2 regions of the Bartonella sp. W8122 genome follow, and region 2 is predicted to be linked to the other one. Evidence: predicted binding sites of a transcription regulator. Region 2 holds the regulator's gene; the other holds the start of a gene.
What was found. Region 2 encodes HrcA, which represses chaperone genes, less so after heat shock. Its sites were predicted from a motif close to GTTAGCACTCNCNNNNNGNGAGTGCTAAC; they were not measured.
Positions count from the first base shown of each region.

Region 1: the regulator HrcA is predicted to act here: its motif matches at 8,052-8,080, upstream of groES (co-chaperone GroES).

Region 1 is NZ_JACFOO010000001.1:836,404-849,095, forward strand. It holds gene H3S83_RS03710 (GntR family transcriptional regulator) at 1-536, opposite strand, end outside; gene H3S83_RS03715 (adenylosuccinate lyase family protein) at 824-2,173, shown strand; gene H3S83_RS03720 (cation:dicarboxylate symporter family transporter) at 2,451-3,794, shown strand; gene fumC (class II fumarate hydratase) at 4,128-5,516, opposite strand; gene groL (chaperonin GroEL) at 5,998-7,632, opposite strand; gene groES (co-chaperone GroES) at 7,694-7,990, opposite strand; gene H3S83_RS03740 (NifU family protein) at 8,576-9,151, opposite strand; gene H3S83_RS03745 (universal stress protein) at 9,320-9,811, opposite strand; gene H3S83_RS03750 (HWE histidine kinase domain-containing protein) at 9,818-10,894, opposite strand; gene trpS (tryptophan--tRNA ligase) at 11,030-12,097, opposite strand; gene murJ (murein biosynthesis integral membrane protein MurJ) at 12,173-12,692, opposite strand, start outside.
Region 2 is NZ_JACFOO010000001.1:319,270-331,961, reverse strand. It holds gene scpA (methylmalonyl-CoA mutase) at 1-863, shown strand, start outside; gene mce (methylmalonyl-CoA epimerase) at 907-1,314, shown strand; gene hemW (radical SAM family heme chaperone HemW) at 1,914-3,074, opposite strand; gene rdgB (RdgB/HAM1 family non-canonical purine NTP pyrophosphatase) at 3,074-3,718, opposite strand; gene rph (ribonuclease PH) at 3,733-4,452, opposite strand; gene hrcA (heat-inducible transcriptional repressor HrcA) at 4,560-5,630, shown strand; gene H3S83_RS01550 (ABC transporter substrate-binding protein) at 5,801-6,871, shown strand; gene H3S83_RS01545 (ABC transporter ATP-binding protein) at 6,919-7,704, shown strand; gene H3S83_RS01540 (ABC transporter permease) at 7,770-8,537, shown strand; gene hemC (hydroxymethylbilane synthase) at 8,793-9,746, shown strand; gene grpE (nucleotide exchange factor GrpE) at 9,898-10,584, shown strand; gene H3S83_RS01525 (serine hydrolase) at 11,038-12,405, opposite strand.

The DNA of each region.
Region 1 (12,692 bases), 520 kb from region 2:
ACTCTGCGTCCAGCGTGGGTTTCAATCAGGTTGGATAGTGCACCATCGTAATTTTGTAAATTGTCACGTATGATTTTGCTATATCGCCCGTCAATATAAACATCTGTCCAGCAAAACGGCGTGGCTTGTGGATCCTCTTTGGTGCGCCGTAAATGGGCAATGTGAATCCAGCGTGAGCCCGGGGGCCTGCCTATCAGGTCTGCCAGCGTATTGTCTGCCACGACATCATCAATTTTTAAAATCTCGCGTGGCATGGCTGATGCATAGGCAATAAGTGCCTCGATCGAGTCGATGCGGTAGGCATATCCCGCATTCGTCTGTCTGGGATCGGTGGCCTCTACACGGGTTCCTGTTGAAGGGCGGCGCGTTACGAGGCCAAGTTTTTGTAGCTCGCTCAAGGCATTACGTATAGTGGATCTGCTAACCCCCATTCTCTTTGCAAGTTCAGGTTCGCTCGGCAAAGTCGTACCAAGAGGATACACGCCCTCACGAATACTGGCGGCGATCTTTTCGAGAATTTCCTCGTATCGTTTCAAGCAGAACCCCTTTGGCGTCTATAGCTATGCATTGGATATAGTGCAATTTCCGAAGAGTTTGAAGCACATAAGCAGCATAATCGCTCCGCCGGCTCAATCCTGTAACCGTCTCATATCCTATAATAATCTATATTAAACAAAGCGTTGTAGCAATTTTACGCCCGACGTGAACCGGATAGGCTCCGGAAGGTTCTTAACACCTTTGTAACAATATTCCGGAGATTGCATAGATTCACTTGACATTGTACGAACAATATTTATTGTACGAACAAAGTGAGGAGGAAACCATGGCAAGCAGCGTTATTGATTCAATCTTGTTTCGCGACATGTTCTGTACCGGGTCTATGAGAACAATTTTTTCCGACGAAAAACTCGTCGGCTATTATTTGCAGGCTGAAGCCGCTTTGGCGCGGGCACAGGCAACGCTTGGTATTATTCCGACGGAAGCCGGTAAGGCCATTGATGTAGCGGCCAAAACCATTCGGATAGATTTTGAACGGTTGCGCAAAGAAACAGACATTGTCGGATATCCGATTTTGCCTTTGGTTCATCAGTTAAGCGAGGCGGCAGGCGCCGCCGGCGGCTACGTTCATTGGGGCGCAACGACTCAGGACATTATGGATACCGCCAATGTTTTGCAGATTCGTGATGCGCTGGAGATCGTTGAAACGGATCTGACAAATATCTGCAAGGTTTTAGAAAATCTGGCATTGCGCTATCGTGATACACCGATGGCAGGACGTACCCATTTGCAGCAGGCTTTGCCTATCACCTTTGGTTATAAGGTTGCTGTTTGGCTTAGTCCGTTTTACCGTCATCTGGAGCGTTTGCAGCAATTAAAAAAACGTGTCCTGTTCGGGGAATTTGCCGGAGCTGCCGGTACACTTGCATCAGTTGGCAAGGATGGTTTCAAAATTCAGGCGGAATTTTGCCATGAGCTCGGTTTGGCTCAGCCGGAGATGACTTGGCATGTTGCCCGTGACGGTATTGCCGAAACACTGACGTTTTTAGGTCTGATCACCGGTTCGCTTGCTAAAATTGCTACTGACGTCATGTTGATGACGTCGACCGAATTTGGCGAATTATCGGAACCGTTTGTACGTGGTCGCGGCGCCTCTTCAACTATGCCGCAAAAGCGCAACCCCATTGCATGCGAGTTGATGCTTGCCGTGGCCAAATCTGTGCGTCAGCATGTTGCGGCCGGGCTTGACGGTATGATTCAGGATTTTGAACGCGCGACAGGCCCTTGGCATTTGGAATGGATTTCGTTGCCGGAAAGTTTCATTTTGTCTTCTTCAGCGCTCGCCCAAGCCCATTATATGCTCAATGGCCTTGTTGTGCATGACGAACGCATGCATGAAAACCTTTATCGTACGCATGGCCTGATTGTCGGTGAAGCGGTGATGATGGCGCTTGCCCCCAAGATTGGCAGGCAGAAGGCCCATGATGTCGTCTATGATGCCTGTCGGGTGGCGATAGAGGAAAGGCGCCGTTTGGTGGATGTCTTAAAAGAGAATAAGAAGCTTGTCGCAGACATCGGTGGTGCAGCCGTTATCGAACAGGCCTGTGATCCAAAGAATTATTTGGGACTGAGCGGCGAAATGGTTGACCGGCTGCTGAAGCTTAAAAAAATCTAGATCAGATCATTTCACATCAAATTATGGTTTTGCTCTCATTGTTTGTTTTATGCGGTTTCGATCTGCAACCCGTTTCACACTTTTTAGAAACGCTTGTGAGAAACCCCGCTTGATATGAGCTGATAATTGGCACCGGTTTCATCACCTGACAGTATTCTTCGAAAAAAAGCCGATTGAGCTTTTGTTGGAAATGCTATCAGGGGCAAATGCCGATACCTCAAGACGTTTTCTAAATCGTTATTCGTAATTTACACACATATCGGAGGAGATATGTTTCATGGTTGAGGATATGAGTACAATTGTACTCCATAAAAGCAAAAAGCCATTGTGGACAGGCTTGGGCTTTCAAGTCATTGTTGCCATGGTTCTCGGAGCTGTGGCAGGTTTCATTTTTCCGGAATGGGCTGTTTCACTCAAAATACTTGGCGATATTTTCCTGCGTCTCATCAAGACCGCTGTTGCGCCGCTGGTATTTTTGACCATTGTTGCGGGCATTGCTTCTGCGGGAGATTTCAAAAGGGTGGGGAAAGTCGGTTTGACGGCGTTGATCTATTTTGAAATCGTTTCAACCATCGCCATCGTGTTTGGTTTGGCCTGTGCTTATCTTTCGGGTGTCGGCCTCGGTGTTGGTGAAATCACGGCTTCAGAAACTGCGACGAAAGCTGCATTGGCAGCAGCCCAAAAGGCTGCACAATCCCATACCGGATTCATGCATTTTTTCCTGAACATATTTCCTGAAAATTTTGTGGGAGCTTTTGCGCAAGGCGAGCTATTGCAAGTGCTCGTCATCTCGATCATTTTTGGTGCGGCATTGCTATCCCTCAGGGAAGAAAAACGGGCACCTATCGAGCGTGGTCTAGCGGCAATCTCCGATGCATTTTTCGAGTTTATCCATCTGATTATGCGGTTAGCCCCCGTCGGAACCTTCGGTGCCGTCGCCTATGCCGTGGGGGCGAATGGTACGGATATTCTGATTGCTTTGGCTTGGTTGGTCATTGCTTTCTATCTTGCAATAATAGCCTTTGTCATCATTGTTATGGGTTCTATTTGCGCGCTGTTCAAGATCAACCTCTTCGGCCTATTGCGCTATATCAAAGATGAATTGATTGTGGTTCTGGGAACAGCCTCATCAGAGAGTGTCTTGCCAAAATTTCTGGAAAAATTACCTGGCTATGGGGCGTCGAAACAAACTGTCGGTTTGGTCATGCCTACGGGATATGCCTTTAATCTTGATGGCACATCCATCTTTATGAGCATGGGTGTTGTCTTTATCAGCCACCTTTATCATGCACCCATGACATGGGAACAATTGGCAGGTTTAATGGCCATTATGCTTCTCACCTCCAAAGGTGCAGCAACCGTGTCAGGCGGAACGTTTGTTGTTTTTGCAGCCACAGTGACGGCCTCGGGCTTTTTGCCCATAGAAGGTTTGGCACTCGTTTTTGGTGTCTATCGGTTCATGTCCATGGCTGTTGCCGCATGTAACGTAACAGGCAACTGTGTAGCGGCGATCGTCACGGCTAAAATATGTGGCGAGTTTGATTCGAAGCAGGCCGAGCGTGCCAATCGTGATCCCAAAGGAGTAGAAGCAGAGATCTATCAAAAGTTTGAGGAACACTAGGAAGTAAACATAAGCGGTCTCTCTTCAATAATCACTTTGCTAAGAGTTAGGCTTAAGGTTTACAAGAATTTTTGCTGTTGAAGGTATCAATAGACTCCCAGAAACAGGAAGTCCTCAGTTTCTATGGCGCATTTTTTCTGCATTTCGTTTCTTGAAACGCTATTGACTTCGAGAAAAGATACTATCTTCAAAGATTGAGGCATTTATACATAAAAAGTAACAAATGAACCTGCCTTCAATGTTGCTTGATCCGGCATGATGTATATTTTATGAAAAAACCGTGCGGGAAAAATCCTGCACGGTTCCGGTTAAACAAAATCAAACCAGCCTGGTTCATTTCGGATGGATCATATTTTCCGGTTTGACCAGACGATTATAATCAGCCTCGGATACACCGGCCTTTAAAGCTTCTTCGCGCAGTGTTGTACCGTTTTTATGAGCAGTTTTCGCAATTTTTGCAGCTTTGTCATATCCGATTGCCGGAGCAAGTGCTGTAACCAGCATCAAGGATTTTTCGAGAAGATCATGGATGCGTGCTTCATTGGCCTTGATGCCTTTGACGCAATTATCTGCGAAAGAAACCATGCATTCCGACAAAATCTTGATGGATTGCAAAACATTGAATGCGATAACCGGTTTATAGACATTGAGCTCGAAATGTCCCTGACTTGCCGCAACTGTAACCGTGGTTTCATTGCCAAAAACCTGACAAGCAACCATAGTCATCGCTTCGCACTGGGTCGGGTTGACTTTGCCAGGCATAATCGAAGAGCCGGGCTCGTTTTCCGGCAAACTCAATTCACCAAGTCCGCAGCGCGGGCCGGAGCCTAAAAAGCGGATATCATTGGCAATTTTGAAGAGATCGGTCGCCAAGGCGTTGAGACTGCCGTGGAAATTGGTAATTGCGCCGTGGCTTGCCAGAGCTTCGAATTTGTTATCGGCGGTTTCGAATGCAACACCTGTAATGTCGGTCACTGCTTCGACGAAATCCTTGTCGAAACCAATCGGAGCATTCAAACCGGTACCGACTGCCGTACCACCTTGTGCAAGTTTGAGAACATCTTGCAGTGCCGCTTCAATGCGTTTTCTATTATGTTCGAGCGCTGCACGGTAACCTGAAAATTCCTGTCCCAGCGTAATCGGGGTGGCATCCTGTGTGTGGGTGCGACCGATTTTGATAATTTTGGAAAATTCTTTTTCCTTATCCTTCAACGCGATCGTAAGATGGTCGATTGCCGGAAAAAGTTTATTGATGGTCTCTAAAGCTGTCGAGATATGAATGGCTGTCGGAAATGAGTCGTTTGATGACTGGCTCATATTGACGTGGTCATTGGGGTGAACAGGCTTTTTTGATCCCATTTCCCCGCCGAGCATCTCGATAGCACGGTTGGCAATGACTTCATTGACATTCATATTAGTTTGCGTACCCGAACCGGTCTGCCAGACGACGAGTGGAAAGTTGTCGTCGAGTTTGCCGTCAATGACTTCATCGGCTGCTGCAATAATTGCTTTTCCCAACTCTGGCGAAAGCTTTTTAGCTTTCATATTGGCCGTAGCTGCGGCTTTTTTGATAAGCCCCAAGGCGTGAATGAGCGGGAGAGGCTGCCTTTCGCCGCCGATTTTGAAATTGTGCAAAGAGCGTTCTGTTTGTGCCCCCCAATAATGGTCAGCAGGAACCTCGATCGGACCGAATGTATCCGTTTCTGTGCGGGTCTTTACCATGATAAAACTCCTCTGTGGTTGACGTGACGATAGACCAAGAGAGCCAATGAGAAAAGGCCTTAAACAGGATCAGATCTATTTCTTGAACGTGTTTTTAAACATATTTTGGTGAGGAAAAAACGAAGTTTGGAATAAAACATAGATGACCATAACGGGATTGTTAAAATCCGGCGGATTTTTTTCCGATATTTTGACTTCCGGCGGCAAAAACCGCCGCTAAAACAAATTATCGAGATAAAAACGGATTTTTAGAGGGGGAAGATAAATGGACGGGAACCATCTCCGGTTAAAAGAATAATTTTTAAATCAGCTTGTCGAATATCCGCGTCCAATGAATTGTTTTGTCGCGTTTTAAAATCCGGAAATGCTGAAAACTTGGCCGCTGATAGAATAATGGCGAATTTGTTATTCGCGCGTTTTATTATGATTTAAAATAAAAACGGGCCCGAAGGCCCGTTCATTAATGTTGTCTAGGACTTTATTAGAAGTCCATGCCGCCCATGCCGCCGCCCGGCATTGCAGGCATTGGAGCCTCTTTCTTCGGCAATTCTGCAATCATGGCTTCAGTTGTGATCAACAATCCGGCAACGGAAGCAGCGTTTTGCAGAGCAGAACGGACAACCTTGACAGGGTCAACAATGCCCAGAGCAATCAAATCGCCATATTGGCCATTGGCTGTGTTGTAGCCGAATGTTTCGCTCCTGTTTTCAAGAATTTTACCAACAACGATAGAAGCTTCATCGCCAGCGTTGGTAGCAATTTGACGGGCAGGAGCCTGCAAAGCGCGACGAACAATATTGATACCGGCTTCCTGATCGGAATTGGTCCCTTTAACCTTGATGTCGGCTGCTGCGCGCAACAGGGCAGTGCCACCACCGGCAACAATGCCTTCTTCAACAGCGGCGCGGGTTGCATTCAAAGCATCGTCAACGCGGTCTTTTTTCTCTTTAACTTCAACTTCTGTAGCACCGCCAACGCGGATAACAGCAACACCGCCTGCCAATTTTGCAAGACGTTCCTGAAGTTTTTCACGGTCATAATCGGAAGTTGTTTCTTCGATCTGGGCCTTGATCTGGTTAACACGTGCATTGATTTCAGGCTTCTTGCCAGCACCGTCAACAATCGTTGTGTTTTCTTTCGAAACGGTAACTTTCTTTGCACGACCGAGCATGTCGAGTGTGACATTTTCAAGCTTGATGCCGAGATCGTCGGAAATAACCTGACCGGATGTCAGAATGGCGATATCTTCCAACATTGCCTTACGACGATCACCAAAGCCCGGAGCCTTGACAGCAGCAATTTTCAAGCCGCCGCGCAACTTGTTGACAACGAGAGTTGCCAAAGCTTCACCTTCAACATCCTCGGCAATGATAAGCAAAGGCTTGCTTGACTGGACAACAGCTTCAAGAACCGGAAGCAGAGCCTGCAAGTTTGAAAGTTTCTTTTCGTGGATCAGGATGTAAGGGTCATCAAGATCGGCAATCATCTTTTCTGTATTGGTTACGAAGTAAGGTGAAAGGTAACCGCGGTCGAACTGCATACCTTCAACAACTTCAAGCTCTGTATCGGCAGTCTTTGCTTCTTCGACTGTGATAACGCCTTCATTGCCAACTTTCTGCATGGCTTCGGAAATCATTTTACCGATTTCGGTCTCGCCATTTGCTGAAATGGTACCAACTTGAGCAACTTCTGCAGAAGTTTTGATCTTCTTTGCTTTTTTCAGAAGATTTTCGACAACTTCATTAACAGCAGCATCAATACCGCGCTTCAAATCCATCGGGTTCATGCCGGCAGCAACAGCTTTTGCGCCTTCCTGAACAATTGCCTGCCCCAGAACAGTTGCTGTTGTGGTACCGTCACCGGCAATATCGTTGGTTTTGGAAGCAACTTCGCGCAACATCTGTGCGCCCATATTTTCAAACTTGTCTTCAAGTTCGATTTCTTTCGCAACCGAAACACCGTCTTTGGTAATTCGTGGAGCACCAAAAGATTTGTCGATGACAACGTTACGACCCTTAGGACCAAGTGTTACTTTCACGGCATTGGCGAGAATATCGACACCACGCAACATACGTTCACGCGCGTCGCGGCCAAATTTGACTTCTTTTGCAGCCATTTAATATATCTCCTTGGGAATTATCCCGGAATTGTTTTTAAAATTTATGGGAAAATGGCTATCAGCCGAGAATACCCATAATGTCGGATTCTTTCATAATCAGAACGTCTTCGCCATCAAGCTTGACTTCCGTTCCTGACCATTTGCCAAAGAGAACGCGGTCGCCTGCTTTAACGTCAAGAGCAACGAGCTTGCCGCTTTCATCACGTGCACCCGGACCTACAGCGAGAACTTCGCCTTCCTGTGGCTTTTCTTTGGCTGTATCTGGGATGATGATCCCACCTGCGGTTTTTTCTTCTGATTCAACCCGACGAACGACTACGCGATCGTGTAATGGGCGGAATTTGGTTTTTGCCATGTCTTGAACCCTTAAAATGTTTAACTTTAATTAAACTCGATTTCGTTGAGGTATTTCCTCGATTAGCACTCTCGATGTCCGAGTGCTAACTCATGAGAACAGATAAAAATTGCCCCCTATAATGTCAAGAAGGTGGTTTTAATTTTTTAGTGAATTGGCTTCTAGGAACTTTTTGCCTTCAAGGCAAAAAGACGCGCGCAAAAAGCCGCATGTTGTTGAAAATCGACTTAAAAAAGATCGGGCAACGTTTGAAGAATGCGGCCCGATCAAGTTTGTTTCGTGGAGCAAAAAATGTGAAACAAATATATAAGAATCAATGTGTTAAAGAGATGAGGCGTAAAATCGTTCACCTCACGTTTTAATGTTTTATCTCTGCGTCAAGAAAGAAACAGGCTTTTTCATTATGAGCCAGAATAGCCGCTTGAATGAGGCGAAAACAGCCATTGATAGAATTTGTTTTCTCCCCGTGCGAAAGATTCAAAAACTGTGCGAAAGGTTAAAAAAACAAATTATTCACAAGAACAGTTGATCCGATGGTTATATTTTCGACTTTCTACTGTCAGGATTCGCTTTAATCTGGATCCGTCAGGTGGGATATTCCTCGACGCCTGCAACTTCCGGAACAAAATGGCGAAGAAGATTTTCTATCCCGTGTTTGAGGGTTGCTGTTGAAGCCGGACAACCGGAACAGGCACCCCGCATGTTCAGATAAACAACACCATGCTCGAAACCGCGGAACGTGATATCACCACCATCATTGGCCACAGCAGGGCGAACCCGCGTTTCGATAAGTTCCTTGATTGTGTCGACGAGATCTTTATCTTCTTCCGAGAAAAATTCTTCCCCGACCGGTACGTCGGGCACATCATTGACATGCGCTGCCATGATTGGACTATTGGACATGAAATGTTCCATAATAGTTCCCAATATTGCAGGTTTCAGATGCTGCCATTCCGTGTTGTCTTTTGTGACTGTGATGAAATCATAGCCGAAGAAAACACCGGTAACACCGGGAATAGCGAAAAGTTTGGAAGCAAGAGGCGAACGTTCGGATGCGTCTTCTTTGTCACGGAATTCGGCGACGCCTTCTTCCAATACAACCCGACCCGGCAGGAATTTTAGTGTTGCGGGATTGGGCGTGGTTTCTGTCTGGATGAACATATAATTTCCTTTTCATGGTCAAGGCATGCAAGGTGCATTATTCAATTACCTTTATATGCTGCTTTAAGGAACAAAAATTCAAGAGGCAAGTCAGGCCTTCAAGATGATATTACAGTGAAGAGCTTCTTTTTACGAAAAGTTTTGTTTCTAATCGTGCGGAAAAAATGGTCAGGCGACGGAATCGATGTCTTCCGCACTCAAACCATCGGGAATAATTGTAACAGGAATGGGAAACGCGCTTCCCTTCGCCGCAATGGACTGCACAAGAGGCCCTGGTCCTTCAGCACCTGAGCCGGCCGCAAGCACAAGAACCGCAATATCCTGATCGCTTTCAATAAGCTTTACGATTTCAGCAGCCTTTTGCCCCTCGCAAATTTTGGTTTCCGTCTCTATTCCGAGATTTTCCCTTACCTCTGCAGAAATCGCCGATAAGGTCTGGCGCGCCTGCTCATGGGATTCAGCGCGCATAATATCACCAACACCAAGGAAATGCTGGAATTCCGAACTGTCGATCACATAAAGCAAAATCAACCTTCCGCCGGTGTTTTTTGCCCGCCTTGATGCATAGGCGACAGCACGGCGGCATTCCGGTGTCTCATCAATAATTGCCAGAAATTTTCGCTTATGACCGTATTGGCGACTTAATCGTTTTGATAACATGTCTGTTCACCTGCTGGCAGCATTATCGGGAGCAAGCTGAATATGGCATATCAGCCCCTTAGGCGCATAATCAATTTTCACGTCATTATGCGGATTATAGCTCAAACTCCGTTCAATCAGTGTTGAACCGAACCCCTTTTTATGATGGGAGGAAATTTCCGGCCCGTCGCTTTCACTCCACTTCAGATTGATAATTCCGTCTTTCGAGAGAGACCAATTCACCGAAACATGACCGGAGGCAACCGAAAGCGCTCCATATTTGATCGCATTGGTCATAAGCTCGTGAAGCGTTAAAGCAAGCGCCAGCGCCGCCTTTTCCGATACATTGACCTTGGGGCCATCGATTTTGATATTGCCATAAGTTTCCATGGCAACTGCCATAGTATTTTCAACAAGTATCTTGAGGTCGCTTTTTTTCCCGCTATCCTCTTTCAAAGTGCTTTGCGCCTCGGCAATTGCTCTGAGTCTTGCCCCCACTTTTTCGCTCGCACTTTCAAGATCGGAGCTGCTCTTGAGCGTTTGGGAAACCACAGCATTGACCATGGCCAGAATATTTTTAACGCGGTGAGCCGATTCGCCGGCGAGGATGTGTAACTGGTTTTCGAAATTGATGCGTTCTGTGATATCAATGCCCTGAACATAGATACCGATAACCTCACCATCGCTATTCTTGATCGGTTGATGAATGAAATCGACATAATGCAAAACCGGTTCTTCGCTGCCCGGTCGTTCAATGAGAAGCGGGACACTTGCCCCCCGGAACGGCTCTTTCGTTTCCCAAACCTGATCAAGCAGAGCAATGAAGCCTTGTCGGGGAATTTCCGGCATGGCTTCCGCGACGGTACGCCCGATTAATTCTCTGCTACCGACAAGTTCCATAAAAGCATTGTTGACAAGATAAAAACGATGATCCCGGTTGAGCAAAACTATGACAAAGCCCGGTGCCTGCTGGACAAGGTCTTTTAAAAAATCGATTTCGGCAATAAAGCGGGAACGCTCGCCTTCAAGCTTATCGTGGAACTCCGGTTTGGTAGTCTTGTTATTGTCTGTTTTTCTATTTTCGGTTTTTAAAGAAAACGTCACACAATATTCCAATCGAAAATTGACACTATTTTCAAATTTAGTGCAATTCGCTTTTTGTGCAAACTATTTTTGGCGGCGGACTTCAAGATGAAGGTGCTTTTATTTAAAGCACCTTCATCATCATTGTTTTGAAACTCATCCTTGAAGGAAACCCACAATATCGCGCACATGTTTCATTGTATCTTCGGCAAGAACGCTCGCACGTTCCGCACCTTCTCTCAAGACTTGATCAATATAGGAAGGCTCGTTATTGAGACGGCGCAATTCTTCGGTGACCGGTGACAATTTGCTGACAGCCAAATCTGCAAGTGCAGGTTTGAATTCGGAAAACTGTTTACCGGCAAATTCTTTTATGACGGCTTTTTTGTCACAACCGGAAAGAGCTGCATAAATGCCTACGAGGTTATCGGCTTCCGGCCGGTCGTTCAGGCCCTCAACAGTGTCAGGCAATGGCTCCGAATCGGTTTTTGCCTTTTTGATTTTTTTGGAAATATCGTCAGCCGTGTCGATGAGGTTGATACGCGACAAATCGGATGGGTCGGATTTCGACATTTTTTTCGTTCCGTCACGCAGTGACATGACACGTGTGGCGGAGCCGCCAATCAAACCTTCAGTGAGCGGAAAGAAACCGTTGACGGTCTCGTCACCGACCTGCATTTCAACACCTACGCCAAGTTCGGCAATGCGTTCGGAATAATCATTATTGAATTTTTGTGCGATGTCGCGTGTCAATTCGATGTGCTGTTTCTGGTCTTCCCCGACAGGGACTTTTGTGGCGCGATAAACCAGAATGTCGGCAGCCATCAAACTCGGATAGGCAAAGAGGCCGAGAGACGCATTTTCACGATCTTTTCCCGCTTTGTCTTTAAACTGGGTCATGCGGTTCATCCAGCCGATGCGGGCAACGCAATTGAAAATCCATGCAAGTTCGGCATGTTGATGAACGCGGGACTGGTTGAACACAATGTGGTGTTTCGGGTCAATTCCGGCTGCCAGAAATGCTGCTGTTACTTCGCGCGTTGAACGCATCAAATCATGCGGATCGGGGTTGACAGTGAGTGCATGCATATCAACAACGCAATAGATACATTCATAGTCTTTTTGCAATTCAACCCAACGCTTGATCGCACCGAGATAATTTCCCAGATGAAGATTTCCGGTCGCTTGAACTCCAGAAAAAACACGTTGTTTGAATGTGCTCATAATAGACAATCCGATCTTTCAAAAAAATTATAGCTGTTTTTGTCAAAGCTTTCTGTTGAAAGCAATTGAAAACCTTTACCGCTTGCGCAGCAACCCTCTTTTGATCAACGATATATTTGTTGCACCGAAAAGAAATGCAGAACCGAAATAGACTATTATGGCTCCAAATACCAGAGCAAGTACGCCGCTTGCACGATAAGCTAACGGAGCCTTTGCCGACAGCGGATAATCAAGATAGCCGACAGCATAATGGAGGGCGATTGCCATGACTAATGTCGCGAGCAATATTCTTGGAATACGCTTTAAAAGAACTTTATCGCTTCCCCATTGGCGCCTTCTGACAAGAGTGATGAACAGTAAAACGGCATTGACCCAGCCGGCCGATATTTCGGCTATGGCTATTCCACGGGCCGATAAGACCGGAAACAGAGTTAATGCAAGCGAAATATTAACGACCACCGAAATTCCGGCAAAAATCATTGGTGTTTTTGTGTCTTCACGGGCGAAGAAACCCGGAATGAATGCTTTTATCAATACAAAAGCCGGAAGACCCAAGCCATATATGCCTAAAATTCCCGCAACAATTGTCGTTGAT
Region 2 (12,692 bases):
TGATTGACGGCTTGCCAAAACGCCTCATTGAAGAAGCGGCAACCGCCCGTCAGGCGGCCGTTGACAAGGGAGAAGAGATTATCGTCGGGGTTAATAAATTCCGCTCCGATGAGGAAAAGAAAATCGATATCCTTGAAATTGACAATACAAAAGTCCGAGCCCAACAAATTGCTCGACTGAACAAGATCAAACAAACCCGCAATAGCCGGAAAGTCACTGACACATTGAAGAATCTGGAAAATATTGCCAGAAGCGGAAAGGGTAACCTGCTTGAAGCCGCAGTGGAAGCTGCACGGGCACGCGCAACCGTCGGTGAAATATCGGATGCAATGCGAAAAGTTTTCGGTGACCATTCGGCAAAACCTGTTGTGGTCAAAAACATATATGGCAAAGCATTCTCGAACGAACCCGAATATAAAACATTAAAACAGCGCTTGAGCGATATAATTAATACAACAGACCAGCGCCCGCGCATCATGATTGCCAAACTCGGACAGGATGGTCACGATCGCGGAGCAAAAGTCATTGCTTCGGCATTCGGCGATATGGGATTCGAAATCATTGCCGGACCACTATTCCAGACACCGGAAGAAGCAGCCGAAATGGCTATTGAAAACAAGGTTCAACTCATCGGTGTTTCTTCGCTGGCAGCCGGCCATAAAACCCTGTTGCCGCAGCTTGTCAAAGCGTTGCAAAATCGCAATTCCAAGATTATCGTAGTCTGTGGCGGCGTTGTGCCCCGACAGGATTACGAATTTCTGAAAGAAAACGGTGTTGCTGCTGTTTTTGGCCCCGGAACCAATGTGGTCGAAGCAGCCAGCAAAATCCTTGATCTTTTACAAGGGAAATTACGTAATATCTGATGAGACCAGTTTATATTGCTTTCCTCAATAGGGAGTTTTTCCAGTGTACCACTTTGGCCGACTGAACCATGTCGCAATCGCCGTACCGGATATCGAACAGGCTGCCGAACTTTATCGTTCCGTGAACAATGATGTTTCTCCTATTCAGGACCTGCCTGAACATGGCGTCAGAATTGTTTTCGTTGAACTGCCCAATACAAAACTCGAACTGATGAGCCCATTGGGAAATAATTCACCAATCGCAAAATTTCTTGAAAAAAATCCGAAAGGTGGCCTCCATCACATCTGTTTTGAAGTTGATGATATTCTAAAAATGCGCGACCAACTTGTTGCCGAAGGCATTCGAATTCTTGGCGACGGGAATCCTAAAACCGGCGCACATGGGAAACCCGTTCTGTTCATCCATCCGAAAGACTTTGATGGAACATTGGTAGAGCTTGAAGAAGTTTAAGGCCAAAATGCTTCCAAATCCATCGCTTTAGATTTTCTGCCACAAAAATCCTTTTGCATTGTCTGAAAGAAATTCAAAAGCTTGCTCTATAGCTCTATGTTTTTTCACATGCCCCCTTCATGAAAAAGGGTGAGTGTGAAAAAGGGAAGCGTGCTTTTCAAAAATTATAACTGTGACGCCAGCCGGAGCCGGTTTTGCATAAAAATCCTTAAAAAGTGAAAAAAGCAGCCACCTTCTCTCCATTGGTTTCATTCGCGAGAAAAGAGACAGGTACACGTGAAGTCTTGAAACTTTCTAACACATGAAAGATGCTGACTATCGAAAAGGCGAGATAGCTAAACCCTCGGAGAAAACGACTTGAACGGAGAGATCAAGCATTCCCTCACTTTATCTCATTCAATTCCATAAACTGGCAACTCAATAAAGCGGATATTTGACTAATAATATAAAGGCAAACTTGGCGCGGTTACGTCTTTCACAGACTGTTTTTGAATATAAAAATTGTTCTTTATGAATTCAAAAGCAATTTTTATAGAATTGATCTTTTCTCTTTAACTTTGAATAGAAACTGAACACAGCGAGAAACCGGATAGAATTTCTTATGCGAGTTCGCTGATAATATAATTCAGCACCACGCGACCTTTTTTGGTTGCACGGATGCGGCTATTGCCCACCATTTCTACAAGGCCTTGTTGTTGAAGATCGGCAACTTTGCTCTGGTTCAATCCGCGATTCGCCAGTTTTTCATAACGGGCGAGATCAAGCCCCTCGGTGAGGCGCAGGCCCATCAAGACCATTTCTTCTGCCTGTTCACTTTTTGTCAAATGTTCTTCTTCAACAATACCGTGGCCTTGTTTTTCAACGAGCTCCAACCAGCGCTCGGGAATTTTTTCGGTTATCGTTACCAATCGCCTATCCGGAAAATCACCATTTGAAACAGGAAGAAACCTGCCATGCGCCCCCGGACCAATGCCGACATATTGCTGGTAGCGCCAGTAAATGAGATTATGTTGTGACTGCGCATTGGCGGCTGCATGATTGGATATTTCATAAGCCGGAAGCCCGTGACTTTCGGTTATTTCCTGTGTGAGATCATAAAGATCGGCACTCAAATCCGCCTCCGGCAATTTGAGTTTTCCGGCTTTATAGAGCCTGTCAAACCCCGTCCCTTCTTCAATGGTCAATTGATAAAGCGAAAGATGGTCGGCTGCGAGATCAATTGCTTCTTCCAGTTCATGTTTCCATGATTTCAATGTCTGGTTGGGACGCGCATAAATGAGGTCAAAGGAAAGCCGCGGGAAAATCTCGCGTGCAAGACCAATAGCAAAACGTGCCTGTTCTACATTATGAATGCGCCCCAAGCGCTTTAATTCTTCATCGTTTAACGATTGGACACCCAAAGAAAGCCGGTTGACGCCGGCTGAACGGTAACCATGAAAACGCTCGGCCTCGACGCTTGAAGGATTGGCTTCCATTGTGATTTCGGCATTGTCCACAATCGGCCAATAACGATCAATGCTTTTTAGCAATGATTCAACTGTTTTTGGCGACATCAACGATGGCGTACCACCGCCGATAAAAACAGTCGTCGCGTTATGGGCTCCTGTCCATTCACGCACCGTTGCCATTTCTCTTGCAAAAGCTTTGGCAAAACGGTCTTCATCCACGCCTTTTAACCGGACATAGGAATTAAAGTCGCAATAAGGACATTTGGCGGCACAAAATGGCCAATGGACGTAAATACCGAAAGGCTCGTCCATCAGTTTTCCAGTAACGCTTCGGCAAATTGCTTGAAAGCCCGTGCGCGGTGGGACAAAGCATGTTTGTCGCCCGGCTTCCAACCATGTTTTTCTTCAGCCGTCATTTCACCGAATGTTTTGTCATAGCCTTCCGGCTGGAAAATAGGATCGAAACCGAAACCCTTTTTGCCACGCGGAGGCCAGACCAAAGTCCCTTCGATTTCACCGCGAAAATATTCCGCATGTCCATCCGGCCAGGCAAGGCAAAGCACCGAGACAAAACGGCCATGCCGTTTATCTGGCGTTGTTGCACCCTTCTTTTCCAATGCATCTTCAACTTTTTTCATCGCTTTGTCGAAATCGCGGTGTCCATCAGGCTGGATTGCCCAATCGGCAGTATAAACGCCGGGTGCCTTGTTAAGAGCATCTGCCTCAAGTCCTGAATCGTCCGACAATGCCGGCAGCCCTGTCGATTTGGCAGCAAAAAAAGCCTTGATATAGGCGTTTTCTTCAAATTTCGTGCCGGTTTCTTCCGGTTCTTCCAGTCCCAATTCGTCCGCCGATGTGGTTTCAAACCCGAACGGACCAATAAGATCGGCTATTTCCCTGAGTTTGCCGGAATTATGGGTTGCAACAACCAGTTTTTTCCCGTCAAGCTTTCTCATCGATAATCCACCTTTCAGGCTGCGATAACTTTCTTCTGCAATTCAATCAAATCGTGAATGCCGCCTTTAGCGAGTGACATCAAAGTTGAAAACTGCTCCTCACTGAACGGGTCACCTTCTGCGGTTCCCTGTATTTCAACAATTCCACCTTTACCGGTCATCACGAAATTGGCATCGGTTTCGGCATTGGAATCTTCTGCATAATCAAGATCAAGCACCGGCGTTCCCTGATAAATGCCACAAGAAATTGCCGCAACGTGGTCTTTCAGCACTTTATTGCGCAAGACCATCTGGCGCGTTTCCATAAAGCCCAGACAATCATAAAGAGCAACCCATGCTCCGGTAATCGATGCCGTGCGGGTTCCGCCGTCTGCCTGAATGACATCACAGTCAATCGTAATCTGCATTTCGCCCAACGCCTTCAAATCAACAACCGCACGCAATGAACGGCCGATCAAACGCTGAATTTCCATGGTGCGCCCACCCTGTTTGCCGGAAGCAGCCTCGCGGCGCATTCTTTCACCGGTTGAACGGGGCAACATACCATATTCGGCTGTAACCCATCCTTTACCGGAATTGCGCATCCAGTTGGGGACACGTTCTTCAAGGCTTGCGGTACATAAAACATGGGTATCACCGAACTTGACCAGACATGACCCTTCGGCATGTTTGTTCACATGACGTTCAAATGAAACGGCGCGCATCTCGTTGCTGGCACGATTGGACGGACGCATAAATTTTCCTTTCCGTGAAGTATTGTTTCAAGCATCTTTAGACCATTTGACCCGTCTTTGGCAAAACTTATATAGAAGGAAAGAAATTCTATCATTGAAGGAATATGATGAAACACGCCGCCATTCCGGATGAATTAAAAAGTCTCGACGAAAGATCCCGCGATATATTCAGGCGTATTGTCGAAACCTATCTGAACGAGGGGGACCCTGTCGGGTCAGCCAATCTGTCCCGACAATTGCCACAAAGCCTCTCGCCGGCAACCATCCGCACGATTATGAGCGATCTGGAACATTTAGGGCTTATCTACTCGCCCCATATTTCTGCCGGTCGTATGCCGACACAATCTGGTTTGAGGTTTTTTGTAGATGCTTTTATTGAAGTGGGAGACCTTCCGGAAGATGAACGCAAAGCCATAGAAACACAGGTTGAAGAAGCAGGGCATAGCCAATCGGTTGAACAATTCTTGACCGGTGCAAGCCAAATTCTATCCGGTTTGTCACGCGGTGCCGGGCTGGTGTTGTCGACAAAAAATGAAGGAACACTCAAACATATCGAATTTGTGCGTCTTGATTCATCGCGCGCCATGGCAGTTCTCGTAACCCAAAACGGTGACGTGGAAAATCGCATTGTCAATTTACCCGAAGGGGTAACATTGTCACAATTGAGCGAAGCCACCAATTTTCTGAACGCGCATATTCAGGGGCGTACTTTAAGTGAAGCCAAAGCCGAAATCTCGAGGCAGAGAGAAGAGACCAAGGCTGCTCTTGATGAATTGTCGCAACATCTCGTCGATCAGGGGCTTGCCGTTTGGGGCGGCGAAGATCAGGGCCGTAAAACCCAGCTTATTGTGCGCGGGCGCGGCAACCTTCTGGAAGATGTGAAAGCCGCAGAAGATATTGAACGTTTGCGCCATCTTTTTGACGATCTTGAAACACGTGAAAGCATGATGCAGCTTCTTGACCTTGCCGAGGAAGGTTCAGGCGTTCGTATTTTTATCGGTTCTGAAAACAAACTGTTTTCGTTATCAGGCTCGTCCCTGATCGTCGCACCATATTGCGATTCAAACCAGCATGTTCTTGGTGCTCTCGGCGTTATTGGACCGACCCGCTTGAATTATGCCCGTATTGTTCCGATGGTCGACTATACTGCCCAACTTGTCTCGCGACTTCTCAAATAGATGTAAATCAAACGCCGCTAAATGTCGTAAAACCTTACCCTCTATTGCACTTATCGGCTAGAGATGGGATACTTTCCGGATAGGCCCTGTCATTGTCCGTTCCTTTCCGCAAGTCACATCTGTTTTATGGGCTGCATTTGTTTTACGGAAAGTACAAAGGAGAGCATCCCATGAAAGCCGCTTTCATCCATGCCGTTGTACTACTCAATGCGTTTTTATTTTTCGCTATATCCGGATTTGCCGAACCTGTGCATTTTGTTCTAGCGCTCGCCCGCAGTACAACAACGCCGGCGGAAGAGACATTTACCTATGCCATACCCAAACAACTCGGCTATTTTGAGGAAGAAAATATCAATCCGACATTGCTCTTTACCGATGGCTCCACAGCAGCTCTTCAGGCAGTTGCATCCGGTTCGGCCGATATTGCCTATGCATCGTCTGCCAATATTGCAGCCGCTGTCGACAAAGGCGTGCCACTCAAGGCATTTGCCGGAATAACGGTCAGATGGCCTTATTTTATTGGTGTTCCGAAAGGCTCCACTATCAAATCCATTGCCGATCTTAAAGGGAAACGGGTGGGCGTAATTAGCCTCGCTTCGGCTTCTTATGCCGATTTACGGGCGAATTTGAAAATTGCCGGCTTGAAAGAAAGTGACGTTACGATTGTACCCGTTGGTGCAGGTGCGCGCGCGGCAGCCGCGCTCAATGCGAAGGATATCGACGCAGTTGACAGCTATTCGGATAGTTTTACCGTTATGCGTCAGAACGGCGTCGAATTCGATCTTTTGCAACGTCCTGAAGAAATGAACCGCCTTTTCAGTGTTACTATGGTCACAAGCCAGAAGATATTCGATGAAAAGCCGCATGAACTTTCAGCTTTTGCACGCGCTGCCTATAAAGGCATGATCTACACCAAACTTTATCCCGATAGCGCCTTGAAACTTGCTTTTAAAGAATTCCCAGAACTCGGAGGTTCTGATAATCCGACCGGACAAGATGCCAAAAATACGGCCGAAGCTATGGCCATAGCACTTGCCGATTCGACACCGGCTGACAAACCGGATCCGGCAAGCTGGGGAAAATGGCTTGATATTCCTGATGAACGCTGGCAAGCAGTTTTGTCTTTTGCGCATCAAACAGGTTCAACCGAACGCCTGCTTCATGTAAAGGATGTCTGGAGCAATTCCTTGATGCCGGAAATTTATAATTTCGATATCAAGACAATTGTTAAAAAGGACTAACCCGTTTAAAGCGAAGGCTGTCGTTCTGAAGGATTGAGAAAACGTCTATGCCGTCTATCAAAAAGCCCCTTATCACTATCAAGGGATTGCACAAAAGCTATATAAGCAAAAAAGACGGCACGATTGATGCATTGAAAAATGTCAATCTGGAAATTGCCGAAGGCGCTTTTGTTGCACTTGTGGGGCCATCCGGATGCGGCAAAACAACGTTACTTAAAATCCTTGCCGGTCTTGTGGACAATTTTGTCGGTGATGTAATGCTTAACGGCGTTGCCGTTACCCGTCCTTCGCCGGAAGTGGGATTTGTTTTTCAGGACCCTACACTGCTTCCGTGGCGTACAATCCTGCAAAACATCCTCTTGCCGGTCGAATTGATGCATCTTGACAAAAGAGAATACCATGACCGTGCTTTGATGCTCATGGAAACGGTGGGACTTAAAGGATTTGAAAACAAATTGCCGACCGAGCTTTCAGGCGGAATGCGACAACGTGCGGGAATTTGCCGTGCACTTATTCGTGACCCGAAAGTTCTGCTTATGGATGAGCCATTCGGGGCGCTTGATGCAATGACCCGCGAAGTTTTAAATGGCGAATTGCAAAATATCTGGCTTGAAAGCAAAAAAACTGTCCTTTTTGTCACCCATTCCATTCCCGAAGCGGTATTTCTTGCCGACAAAGTGGTGGTGATGAGCCCGCGCCCCGGCCATATTGAAGAAATTGTCGATGTCATACTGCCCCGTCCGCGCGAGCTTCAGGAATTGACTGATAAAAAGGTCGGAAAAATTTTAGGTCAAATAAGACAGCATTTTAAAAATTTTAGTATGAATTGTTGAACTGCTGTTGCATATCCATCAAATCCTGTGATTGAGAAATCGGCAAAACCGCAGAAAGGCTGGCAATGTTTAAAAATGAAAAAACACTTCAAGCATTGCTTGTTGTTGTTGTTTTTATTCTTGTTGTCGGCTTCTGGGAAACATCGGTCCGGCTATGGCAGGTTCCTACCTATCTTTTGCCACCGCCCAGTCTCATCTTCTACCAGCTTGTCCGGCTGATAAGGTCGACTCTTTTCTGGGATAATCTCGGTGTTACCATGGCTGAAGTTTTGCTCGGCTATATTTGCGGCATAGTGCTTGCGGCAATTCTTGGCGTTGCTATTTCGCAAGTTCGCGTTTTCCAGCTTGCGTTTTTGCCCTATATTATCGCTTTCCAGACGATACCGACCGTTGCCCTTGCACCGATTTTTCTGCAATGGTTCGGCTACGGCATTACATCAAAAATTGTTATGGCCGCACTTATTTCGTTTTTCCCGATGCTTATCAACGTGATTGCCGGTTTACAATCGGCAGGACGGGAAGAAATCCAGATGCTCAAGGCATTCGGTGCCAACGAAATACAGATTTTGCTGAAAGTAAAATTGCCGGCTTCCCTGCCTTTTGTTTTTGCCGGTCTCGGCCTTGGCATTATCTTTGCCCTGATTGGCGCAATTGTTGCCGAATTTGTCGGTGCCCAAAAGGGCTTGGGCAAAATGCTTATGCAATTCAACGAGCAGTTCAACATTGCCGGTCAATTTGCCATTCTTGTCATTCTGGCACTTATTGGCGTTATCATGCATTTGATGGTCGGTTTTGCAAAACACAGAATCATTTTCTGGGATGGACAAAGATAATTCGGAATTTCCGTATTCGCCCTGCAACATATCGCTTCAAAAAAACGTTATAATTGCCGCGCGAGAAAGAGAATTATTTGTTCCTTTTCCCGACATTTTAAGGAAAAATTGCCTTAAAATTTGAAAATGGCACTCCGAAACACAATTTAAGCGAAGAGAACTTTCTTTTATGCGCAAGTTGAGTTAGATACTCTTAGAAACGCTCTAAAGAGTGTAGAGTTTGATTATTGGAATTTATGGAATAGGCTTAGAGTTATGCGGATAAGGCTTGGAACACGGAAAAGTGCGTTAGCGCGCGTGCAAGCGGAAAGTGTGGCTAAGCTTTTGCGGGAGCTTGATCCTACATTAACAGTCGAAACTGTTTTGCTTGGCTGTGTAGGTGACAAAGATAAGCACACGAGTTTTCAGGATATTGGCAATGTCGGGGTTTTCACCAAAAGTGGTGAAGAAGCTCTGTTGAACCGTGAAGTCGATGTTGTTGTCCATTCTTTAAAAGACCTACCGACTGTTCAGCCGGAGGGACTTGTTCTTGCCTCTGTGCCAAAGCGCGAAGACCCGCGTGATGTTCTATGCGGCTTGAAATTTGACGATATTCGCGGCAATCATCACAAAATCGGCACCGGTTCCATTCGTCGTGCCGCCCAGCTCAGATCATTTTTTCCGGATATCGAAATTGTGCCGGTTCGTGGCAATGTACCGCCGAGATTGCGCCGCGCTGTTGATAAAAACGGCATTGATGCGACAATTCTTGCGGCTGCGGGATTGAAACGGCTTGGTCTTTTTGAAGACAGCATGGAATGTCTCAATCCGCAAATGTTTCCTTATGCCGTTGCCCAAGGGGCGCTCGGCATAGAATGCCGTCAAGGCGACAGAGATATTTTGCGGCTTCTCAAAGCGATTGAATGCAAGAAATCGCGTGCCGAAACCGATGCAGAACGGTCATTGATGAAATATCTCAATGCCGGATGCAACTTGCCTGTGGGTGTTTGCTCGACATGGAAGAACACAATGCTTTACATGAAAGCCACTGTAACGGGCGTTGACGGTTTGAAGCAGATTGTCGATTACGCGGCAACTTGTACTTATGGCGTGGAAGAAATGGGCAAGGTTCTGGCAGAACGGCTCCTTGATAAGGGAGCTGGCGAGTTGCTTCGAGCCTGCACAGTCAATAGCAATAAAAAAAAGGTTGAAAGCCTGCTAAAAGCTTGAATTGCGTGAAATTTCCATCCGGTTATCATTTATCGGTTAAAAGCAGGGAGGCGAACCTATTTAAGCGTCCCTTTTGCGGTTTGCCTCTTGATTTTTCTCGCTAAAATTTCGATATCGACTTTAACAACTATTATCGAAAAGTAGGAATCCTATGTCTGAGGAAAAAAAGAAATCTGCTGAAAGTGATATCAATAACCGCGACATTAAGAATCCGGCTGACAGAGATGCGTTGAAACGCGCAGCCGATGATTTTTTGAAACAGCGCAAGGAAGAAGCGAAAGCCGAAGTCGAAGATGATCAGGTTGCCGATGAAGGTGCTGATCCGGTTGCAGCCATGCAAGCCGAAAATGACGAGCTGAAAGACCAGGTTTTGCGCCTTGCTGCCGAAATGGAAAATTTACGCCGCCGTACGGCTCGTGATGTTGCCGATGCGAGAGCTTATTCCGTTGCCAATTTTGCACGTGATATGCTTCAGGTTTCGGACAATCTCAACCGCGCTTTGCAGGCGATCCCCGACGGCGCACGCGAGAAGGATACAGGGCTCAATGCTTTGGCAGAAGGCGTGGAAATGACAGAACGCGCCATGATGGCTGCTCTGGAGCGCAATGGCGTTAAAAAAATCGAACCTGAAGGGCAAAAATTCGACCCGAATTTTCATCAGGCAATGTTTGAAATTCCGAATGCCGATGTTCCAAACAACACTGTTCAACAGGTTGTTCAGGCCGGCTATGTTATCGGAGACCGTGTACTACGTCCCGCAATGGTTGGTGTTTCCAAGGGCGGACCAAAAGAAGCAACGGCAAAAACCGAACCGCAGAACGAGAAAAAGCCGGAATGAACCGGTTTTTGTTCAATCAAAATCGATAATAGAAGTCAAGAATTTCTCCTAATTCACATTTTACTTCTAAAAAGGCGGGCTTTCCCCGCCTTTTTTATAGGTCATTCCGGCTAATCCTTCCGCTTAAAAATCCGGCGACGATTTCACACGTCGGGGGAAGTCGCAATATTTAACCCGATAAAATATTGATGTGAAAGTCCGCTTTCCTCTCACCACATCAATTGGTTCGAATCTTCGCGAATTTTGATTGACGACAGAAAAGCCCGAAGTCTTGACGGTTTCAAGGCACATGTGTTCATAGTAGCGCAGTCGCAACCCGTTTTACACGTGAGAAAAACTGCTGCAACAATGACAAATGTCATAATAACCGGTGTCATAATAGCCGGTTAGACGCAGGACACACGCAAACTACAATGCGATTTTGTTTTCTACCCAGCAGGACGGAAGCTGTGTTCAGTTTGCGACAACAAAACAGGAATATGCTTGCGCTGTTATCTTGCCACATGCAGCATTTGCTTCACTTTCGCTACCGAATGAACCAAAGCGCACCCGATAGACTTGTTTGCCATCAATTTTGGCTGGTTCGACATGTCCAAGCGAAGCGACTTTCGAATCTTTCAAAGACTTTTGTATCGTTTTCAAAAATCCGTCGGCAGAAGCTTTATCCGGTAGTGCTGCTACCTGTACAATGTAGCTTAGCTGAATTTCATTTTTCAAAATATCGGTAACAGTCTTTTTGCCTTCATCGGCATAAGCCATGGTTGTCGGAGCGGTTTCCATTTTAACAGTTTTTTTGACCGGAATGGATATAGTAGACCGTGTTTCAGTAACTGTTTTTGCAGGTTCGACCGCCCGATTACCACGTGAATTAACAGAAGCAGTTACGACTTCCGCGTTTCTTTTACCCGATTGCGCAATTGCCGGTTGGGGCTGACCACGCCAGGCTGATTGCGCCACACTCCATTGGGCAAAAATACGTTTTTTGGTCGAGCGGCTTGCACTATCCATATAAGCATTGGCTAACAAGACAACGACATCGTCACGCTGGCGACCCGACGTTCCACCAAGAACAACAATAACCAGTTTTTTGCCGTCCTTGGCAATTGTGGTGGTAATGGTAAAACCGGCAAGACCGGTAAAGCCGGTTTTCAACCCGTCTGCTCCGTCAATCCTGTCAAGAACACGGTTGTGGCCTTTATAGACCTGACCGCGGTAACTGAATTCACGTTGGCTGAAGAGATGATAATATTGCGGAAAATGTTCACGCATGGCAATCGACATCAAAGCAATATCACGGGCTGTCGAAACATGCCCCTGTGCAGGAAGCCCGTTCGGATTTTTGAAAGTGGTATTGCGCATACCGAGGCTTCTTGCCTTCAAGGTCATAACACGGGCGAAATTCTCTTCGCTCCCGCCAAGATATTCAGCCACGACAACAGCCGCATCATTGGCTGAAAGAACAATCATGGAATTGACCGCATCACGGACCGAAAGCTTTGAACCGGCAGGCATACCGAGCTTCATCCTCGGTTTGCTGGCTGCATGTCGGGAGACGGGCATTTCGGTATTCCAATTCAGACGGCCGCTTTGTATTGCATCAAAAACGAGATAAAGCGTCATTACTTTGGTGATTGATGCAGGCGGGCGTATTTCATCAGCACGGTTTGCAAACAAGACATTGCCGGTATTCGCATCGACAACAATTGCCGGAAGTTCAACCGCATTGGACTTGGCCTGCACCGGCGCCAGCGCAAAAAATAGAACACTCGCAACTGCAATAAGTACCGCGACCGAAAACCGTAAAACCTTAAAAAAACGCATCAGTCTTCCCTGCCTGAAATGAAGCAATACAAAAATATACGCAAACAACAAAACCGGTTACATCATGCGGCATATGAATGACAACGTTAATAGCTTGCCATGTAACAACGTTAATTTTCAGTAAATAACGTTGAAACGTTCATAACCCCTAAAACCAGTTATACAGGATTCAAGATGATAATCAACCTGAGCGTTCTGTCATTGCGTTACACGCGTATAACGCAATAACCCTCAAAAATTTATTTTTTATTATTTTAAGAAAATTATACTTATTTATTTTTTATTAA